One region of the Kluyvera sp. genome, then DNA from elsewhere that is predicted to be linked to it. Evidence: predicted binding sites of a transcription regulator. Region 1 holds the regulator's gene; the other holds the start of a gene.
What was found. The regulator PurR, encoded in region 1, represses purine synthesis genes. The targets are predictions, from matches to a motif close to CANGCAAACGTTTGCNTG.
Positions count from the first base shown of each region.

Region 2: glyA (serine hydroxymethyltransferase) is a predicted target of PurR. The motif match lies at 1,874-1,891, and genes of this name have one in related genera.

Region 1 covers NZ_CBDKZX010000055.1:5,681-9,897, forward strand. Annotated here, with positions in the region: gene punC (purine nucleoside transporter PunC) at 1-276, opposite strand, end outside; gene punR (DNA-binding transcriptional activator PunR) at 389-1,315, shown strand; gene purR (HTH-type transcriptional repressor PurR) at 1,319-2,344, opposite strand; gene cydH (cytochrome bd-I oxidase subunit CydH) at 2,639-2,728, shown strand; gene ACW14G_RS16495 (MFS transporter) at 2,889-4,055, shown strand; gene sodB (superoxide dismutase [Fe]) at 4,137-4,217, opposite strand, start outside.
Region 2 covers NZ_CBDKZX010000002.1:28,003-32,219, reverse strand. Annotated here, with positions in the region: gene ACW14G_RS01110 (DoxX family protein) at 1-385, shown strand, start outside; gene glyA (serine hydroxymethyltransferase) at 503-1,756, opposite strand; gene hmpA (NO-inducible flavohemoprotein) at 2,083-3,273, shown strand; gene cadC (lysine decarboxylation/transport transcriptional activator CadC) at 3,410-4,217, shown strand, end outside.

The DNA of each region.
Region 1 (4,217 bases):
GCGAACCCACAGCATGCCAAGGCAGCCGATGGCAAAAATGGTCAAACCGGCCAGCAGGATCGGTTTACGGCCATAGCGGTCAGACAGCGGCCCCCACAGTAGCTGCGCCACGGCGAAACCCGCGAGGAACAGACTCAGGCTCGCGCTGACGGCGGATGCCGGCGTTTGCAGGTCTTGCTGAATGGCGGCGAACGCCGGTAGGTACATATCGGTAGCCAGGAAGCCCAGCACGCTCAGTCCCGCGAGCCAGACTAAAAATCCTTTCCCAGGTTGCATAAATTGCCTTTTTTATCGTAGTTCACACTGTGCCGCTGAGTGTAGAGAGTGCATTCCCTGTTGTGAAACGCTAATATTTGAGGCATGGATTCAAATTTTTTGCAGGCAGAAAATGTGGTCTGAATATTCTCTGGAAGTGGTTGATGCGGTCGCGCGCAACGGTAGCTTTAGCGCCGCGGCGCAGGAGCTACACCGGGTGCCCTCTGCAGTAAGCTATACGGTGCGACAGCTTGAGGAATGGCTGGCGGTGCCGTTGTTTGAACGTCGCCATCGGGATGTTGAATTAACGCCTGCGGGAGCATGGTTTCTTAAAGAAGGGCGTTCTGTTATCAAAAAAATGCAGATCACCCGTCAACAGTGTCAGCAGATTGCCAACGGCTGGCGCGGCCAGCTGGCGATTGCCGTTGATAACATCGTGAAACCTCAGCGCACCCGTCAGCTGATTGTCGATTTTTATCGCCACTTCAGCGACGTCGAACTGATTGTCTATCAGGAAGTGTTTAACGGCGTCTGGGATGCGCTGGCGGATGGGCGCGTGGAGCTGGCGATTGGCGCGACGCAGGCCATCCCGGTTGGTGGCCGTTTTGCCTTTCGCGACATGGGCATGCTCAACTGGCACTGCGTGGTGGCCAGTACGCATCCGCTCGCGAAGATGGACGGGCCGCTGAGCGATGACGTGCTGCGCAACTGGCCGTCGCTGGTGCGGGAAGACACCTCACGGTCGCTACCCAAGCGAACGACCTGGCTGCTTGATAACCAGAAGAGGGTGGTGGTGCCGGACTGGTCGTCGTCGGAGACCTGTATTTCTGCCGGACTTTGTGCGGCGATGGTGCCGGGACATCTGGCGCAGCCGTGGCTGGAAAGCGGAGAGTGGGTTGCGCTGGAACTGGAGAATCCGTTCCCGGATGCAGCCTGTTGTCTGACCTGGCAACAGAGCGAAGCGTCGCCGGCATTAAGCTGGCTGCTGGAATATTTGGGGGATAGCGAGACGCTAAACGATGAGTGGCTGCGGACGCCCGTTCAGGACGCCCACAGTTAACCCTTAACGACGGTAATCGCGATACGGGCCGTCGGCCACGGAACGTCGCTCGATCAGGCGCGGATGCACCTCAATCGACTGCGACTCTTCGCGCTTGCTGACGATACGATCCATCAGCATATTGAAGGCCGTCTCACCAAGTGAGTCTTTCGGCTGATGAATGGTGGTCAGCGCCGGGGTAAAGAAACGTGAGTTACGCACGTTGTCATACCCGATCAGCGAAATATCCTGCGGCACGCGCAGCCCCATTTCATCGGCGGCGCAAAGCGCGCCCATGGCCATAATGTCGCCGCCACAAAAGATAGCGGTAGGGCGCGGGTGCTGGGAGAGAATCTGCTGCATAGCGCGATAGCCAGACTCCGGCTCGAAGTCACCCTGGACTATCCAGTTTGCCGGAACATTGATTTGCGCTTCTTCCATGGCCTTCATAAAGCCAGCCAGGCGTCCTGCGCCGGTGTTACGTTCCAGCGGGCCAGGAATGACGCCGATATCACGGTGGCCGCGTTCGATCAGATAACGACCCGCCATATAGCCGCCTTCGAAGGCGTTGTCGATGACCGAGTCGGTAAAGTCGGCTTTGGCTTCGCCCCAGTCCATCACCACCATTGGAATATGGCGATACTCTTCCAGCATTGAGAGCAGGGATTCCGGATATTCGGAACACATCACCAGCAGGCCATCAACGCGTTTTTGCGCCATCATTGACAAGTAGGCGCGTTGTTTCTCGAGATTGTTCCACGCGTTGCCAAGGATCAGGGTATAGCCCTTCTGGAAGCAGTTTTTCTCAACGGCCTCGATAATTTCAGCAAAGTAGGCCGCTTCGCTGCTGGTCGCCAGCAAACCAATCGATTTGGTGTGGTTGACCTTCAGGCTACGGGCAACGGCGCTTGGGGAGTAGTGCAGCTCTTTAATCGCTGCCCACACCGCTTCCCGCGTCTCTTCGGCGACAAAACGCGTCTTGTTAATTACATGTGATACGGTTGTAGTGGAAACGTTTGCGCGCTTCGCTACATCTTTAATTGTTGCCATTCCATCTCACTCCAGACCCTGGCCTGCCCCTGATAAACTCGAAACGAAAACGTTTGCCTTTATACACCCTGACGCAATTTTGTAGATTGCGGTTCGCCAGGAAAACGATACAGGACGACAGGAGGGGGTCAATGGCCGGTACGCTTATAAATAAGCGTCGAATTTTGACGTATCCGGACGCAAAGTGGAAGAGCAAAAACCAACATCCTGCTAAATCTGTGAAGATTTTTACGATTATCTGTGCAAAAATGAGTGAGCTCAGTTTTGCTGTGGTCATAAAAAGGAGAAAAATTGATGAGTACCGAACTTAAGATGTCACTCACCACGACCGTTATTGTGCTGGCGTTGATCGTCGCTGCTGGACTTACCGCTGTTCTGCATTGATTCTTCCATGAGGGGGCGTTCGCGCCCTCATGTCTGATTGTTAGCAAATTAGCAATAATCTTTTGCTGTTTTGTACACTTCTGCTTTTCTGTGATTAATGTCATGCTTTTGCCCTATATTGCCATGCCGCGTCTGTCGTGCGGCCAATCGGAGCTTTTGCATGAAAATCAATTTTCCCTTACTCGCGCTGGCCATTGGCGCTTTTGGCATAGGGACCACCGAATTCTCGCCGATGGGGTTACTGCCGGTCATCGCAAAGGGCGTTGACGTCTCGATCCCGGCTGCCGGTATGCTGATTAGCGCCTATGCGGTTGGCGTGATGGTCGGTGCGCCGCTGATGACGCTGCTGCTTTCTCATCGTGCCCGCCGCAACGCGCTGATCTTTCTGATGGCCATTTTTACCCTTGGCAACGTGCTGTCGGCCATCTCGCCGGACTACACCACCTTAATGCTGTCGCGCATTATTACCAGCCTGAACCACGGTGCGTTCTTTGGCCTGGGTTCAGTGGTAGCGGCAAGCGTGGTGCCGAAGCATAAGCAGGCCAGCGCCGTGGCGACGATGTTTATGGGCCTGACGATCGCCAATATTGGCGGCGTACCGGCGGCAACCTGGCTGGGTGAAACAATCGGCTGGCGTATGTCGTTCCTGGCGACTGCGGGACTGGGGATTATCGCTATTATCGGTCTGTGGTTGTCCTTGCCGAAGGGCGGGGCGGGTGAAAAACCTGATGTGAAACGTGAACTGTCGGTGCTGGTGCGCCCACAGGTGCTTTCCGCACTGCTGACCACCGTACTCGGCGCTGGCGCGATGTTTACGCTTTACACCTATATCTCACCAGTGTTGCGTACGATCACGGATGCGACGCCGGGCTTCATTACGCTGATGCTGGTGCTGATTGGCGTTGGGTTCTCCATCGGTAACTACCTCGGTGGCAAATTTGCTGACCGTTCAGTCAGCGGCACGCTGAAGGGGTTCCTGCTGCTGTTAATGGCTATCATGCTGGCCATACCGTTCCTTGCGCAAACGCAGGTCGGTGCCGCGTTCAGCATGGTGGTGTGGGGCGCGGCAACCTTCGCCGTGGTACCGCCGTTACAGATGCGTGTCATGCGTGTGGCGCACGAAGCGCCGGGGCTGTCATCGTCGGTCAATATTGGGGCGTTTAATCTGGGTAACGCGTTGGGTGCGGTGGCCGGTGGGGCGGTGATTTCCGGTGGTCTGGGCTACAGCTTTGTGCCGGTGATGGGGGCGATTGTCGCCGCGCTGGCCCTGCTGGTGGTGTTCATGAGCGGCCGTCGTCATGGTGAAGAGGCCTTCGCCAGCCAGTAAACAAAAAAACGCAGAAGGCGTTTCCCTCTGCGTTAATCAATCAAACCCGGCGAAGCTTTGCGACGCTGGGTTTTTTGCTACTTATGCTGACAGATTTTCAGCTACGAATGCCCAGTTAACCAGAGCCCAGAAGTGCTCGAGGTAGTTCGGACGCGCATTGCG
Region 2 (4,217 bases), on a different contig from region 1:
CGATCTGCTGCTGCTGATTGCCCGTATCGCTATCGTGCTGCTGTTTATTCTCTCCGGCTATCCCAAAATGCTCCACTACGACGGCACGGTGCAGTACATGGCCTCCATCGGCACACCGATGCCGGCGCTGGCGGCTATCATCGCGATCGTGATGGAAGTTCCCGCCGTTATTCTGGTGATTCTGGGGTTCTTTACGCGTCCGCTGGCGGTGATTTTTCTGTTCTATACGCTGGGGACGGCGGTGATTGGCCACCACTACTGGAACATGACCGGCGATGCGGTGATGCCAAATATGATTAACTTCTACAAAAATATCAGTATCTCGGGGGCGTTCCTGCTGCTGGCAATTGTCGGGCCGGGGAAAATTTCGTTAGATAAGCGCTGATGGTTTGCCTGATGGCGCTACGCTTATCAGGCCTACGAGTAGGACTGATAAGCGTAGTGCCATCGGGCAGAAAAAAAGGCCGCGTACGCGGCCTTTTTCACATCACACGATTCACGCTTACGCGTAAACCGGGAAGCGTGCACAGATATCCAGCACTTTCGCTTTCACGCGTTCAATGGTGGCTTCATCATTGATGTTGTCCAGCACGTCACACATCCAGCCAGCCAGCTCTTTCACTTCCGCTTCTTTGAAGCCGCGACGAGTAACAGCCGGGGAACCGATACGGATACCGGAGGTCACGAACGGGCTCTTCGGATCGTTCGGGACGCTGTTTTTGTTCACGGTGATGTTAGCGCGGCCCAGGGCTGCGTCAGCTTCTTTACCGGTCAGGTTTTTATCAACCAGGTCCAGCAGGAACAGGTGGTTCTCAGTACCACCAGAAACCACTTTGTAGCCGCGGTTCAGGAACACTTCTACCATCGCTTTCGCGTTTTTCGCAACCTGCTGCTGGTAGACTTTGAATTCCGGCTCCATCGCTTCTTTCAGCGCTACTGCTTTACCGGCGATCACGTGCATCAGCGGGCCGCCCTGCGCGCTTGGGAAAACAGCAGAGTTCAGTTTTTTATACAGCTCTTCATCGCCGCCCTTCGCCAGGATCAGGCCGCCGCGCGGACCCGCCAGAGTTTTGTGGGTGGTGGTGGTAACAACGTGAGCGTGCGGAACTGGGTTCGGGTACACGTCAGCGGCAATCAGGCCAGCCACGTGCGCCATGTCGACGAACAAGTATGCGCCGATGCTGTCAGCGATTTCGCGCATTTTTGCCCAATCAACCACGCCGGAGTAGGCAGAGAAACCACCGATAATCATCTTCGGCTTGTGCTCTTTGGCCAGCTTTGCCATTTCGTCATAGTCGATTTTACCGGACTCATCGATACCGTAAGGGACGATGTTATACAGTTTACCGGAGAAGTTGACCGGGGAGCCGTGAGTCAGGTGGCCCCCCTGCGCCAGGTTCATACCCAGAACGGTATCGCCCGGCTGCAGCAGCGCGGTGTAAACAGCGAAGTTAGCCTGAGAGCCAGAGTGCGGCTGCACGTTAGCGTAGTCGGCGCCGAACAGCTCTTTCGCGCGGTCGATAGCCAGCTGCTCAACGACATCAACGTATTCGCAGCCGCCGTAGTAGCGCTTGCCAGGATAACCTTCAGCGTATTTGTTGGTCAGCTGAGAACCCTGCGCCTGCATGACGCGCGGGCTGGTGTAGTTTTCGGAGGCGATCAGTTCGATGTGCTCTTCCTGACGTACTTTTTCCTGCTCCATAGCCTGCCACAGTTCGGCATCATAATCGGCAATGTTCATTTCACGCTTTAACATCCGCATCTCCTGACTCAGCTAACAATAAAATTTTGACCTGAAAAAGGCAGTCCTGTTGGACAACGGCCCACAGTATAACTGATTAGTTCTGTGATAACAGGTCTTGACAAACGAAATTACGCAAACGTTTACCTTCAAGCCACACAAGGGATTGAGCAATAAAGCGCTTCAGGGCGCAAACGGATTTCTTTTCAGGATTGTGATGCGAATTATTCATGTTGTAACCAGGAGACCCCATTAAAACAAAGAACCATTTACAAAGCAGGGGTATTTTTATAAGATGCATTTAACATGCAACAATTAATAACACGAAAGGAAGACCTGCCATGCTTGATGCTCATACTATCGCCACCGTTAAAGCCACCATTCCGCTGCTGGTCGAAACCGGTCCAAAGCTTACTGCCCACTTTTATGACCGGATGTTTGCCCATAACCCGGAGCTGAAAGAGATTTTTAATATGAGCAACCAGCGCAACGGCGATCAGCGTGAAGCGCTGTTCAATGCCATTGCCGCCTACGCCAGCAATATTGAAAACCTCCCTGCCCTGCTGCCGGCGGTGGAGAAAATCGCCCAGAAGCACACCAGCTTCCAGATTAAGCCGGAGCAGTACAACATTGTCGGCGAACACCTGCTGGCGACTCTGGATGAGATGTTCAGCCCGGGCCAGGAAGTGCTGGACGCGTGGGGCAAAGCCTACGGGGTACTGGCAGGCGTGTTTATCAAGCGTGAAGCAGAGATCTACCAGGATAACGCCGGCAAAACCGGTGGCTGGGAAGGCACCCGCGCCTTCCGTATCGTGAAGAAAACCCCGCGCAGCGCGCTGATTACCAGCTTTGAAATGGAACCCGTAGACGGCCAGCCGGTAGCGGATTACCAACCGGGCCAGTATCTGGCGGTATGGCTGAAGCCCGAGGGCTTTGAGTTTCAGGAAATTCGTCAGTATTCACTGACCCGCAAGGCAGATGGCAAGGGTTACCGCATTGCGGTGAAGCGCGAAAATGGCGGCCAGGTATCAAACTGGCTGCATAACGAGGCAAAAGAAGGTGATATTGTCCATCTGGCCGCGCCGGCTGGCGACTTCTTCCTCAACGTATCGCCACAAACGCCGGTGACCCTCATTTCCGGCGGCGTCGGCCAGACACCGATGCTGGCGATGCTCGATACGCTCGCGAAGAATCATCATCCGGCGCAGGTGAACTGGTTCCACGCCGCGGAAAACGGCGAGGTTCACGCCTTTGCCGATGAAGTCAACGCGCTGGGCGCAGAGCTGCCGCATTTCACTTCACACCTGTGGTATCGCGCGCCTACCGAGGCAGACCGTCAAGCCGCCGCTTTTGATGGCGAAGGGCTGATGGCGCTGGAACCACTGGCCGCGGATCTACAGAACCCAGAGATGCAGTTCTACCTCTGCGGCCCGGTTGCCTTTATGCAGCACGCGGCTAAACAGTTAGTGGCGCTAGGCGTCAGCAGCGATCGTATTCACTATGAATGCTTCGGTCCGCATAAAGTACTGTAATCTTTTCTTTCCAGACGGGCATATTTTGCCCGTCTTCCTCCCCCATCGTACGCTCTGCAAGGTCAAAAAACCGGACAGCGAATTGTGTTATGATTAATCTCCTGTCCCATTTTTTATCCTTTGGCGATTCATTTATATGCAACAACCGGTTGTACGCGTTGGCGAATGGCTGATCACGCCTTCTATTAATCAAATCAGCCGCGCAGGCCGACACCTCACTCTGGAACCGCGATTAATCGATCTGCTGATGTACTTTGCCCAGCATCCGGGGGAGGTACTGAGCCGTGATGAACTGATCGATAACATCTGGATGCGTAACATCGTGACCAGCCATGTGGTCACCCAGAGCATTTCTGAGCTGCGCAAATCGCTGCGTGACGGCGACGATGGGCACATTGATTATATTATTACCGTTCCCAAACGCGGCTATCAGCTCACGGCTGAAGTCACCTGGCTTGATGAAACAGAAGAGAATCAAACACCTGAGGCACCGGTCGTTTCGCCAGCCCCCACGGCCGCGCCGGCAAACGCGTCAGCAGCCCCGCGACTCAAAGCGAAACGCCGCTGGTACTCCAACGTCTGGACTCAGTTTGCCTTCCTGCTTTCGTTGGGCGTGCTGATAGCGATGGTGTTACTGACCGTCATTCGTCCCCATCCGCAGATCACCCGCTCACATCTGTTGCTGAACCCGCGCGACATCGACGTACGCTTTGAGCCGGGCGCATCGTGCAATAACTGGGTATCACAGCAGGCCTACGCCATTGGGCTGGGAACGCTGATCACCACCTCGCTGAATACCTACTCCACTTTTATGGTGCATGACAAAACCAACTACAACGTCAATGAACCCAGCAGTTCCGGGAAAACGCTGACCATCAGCTTCGTCAACCAGCGTCACTACCGCGCCCAGCAGTGCTTTATGTCGGTACTGTTGGTGGATAACG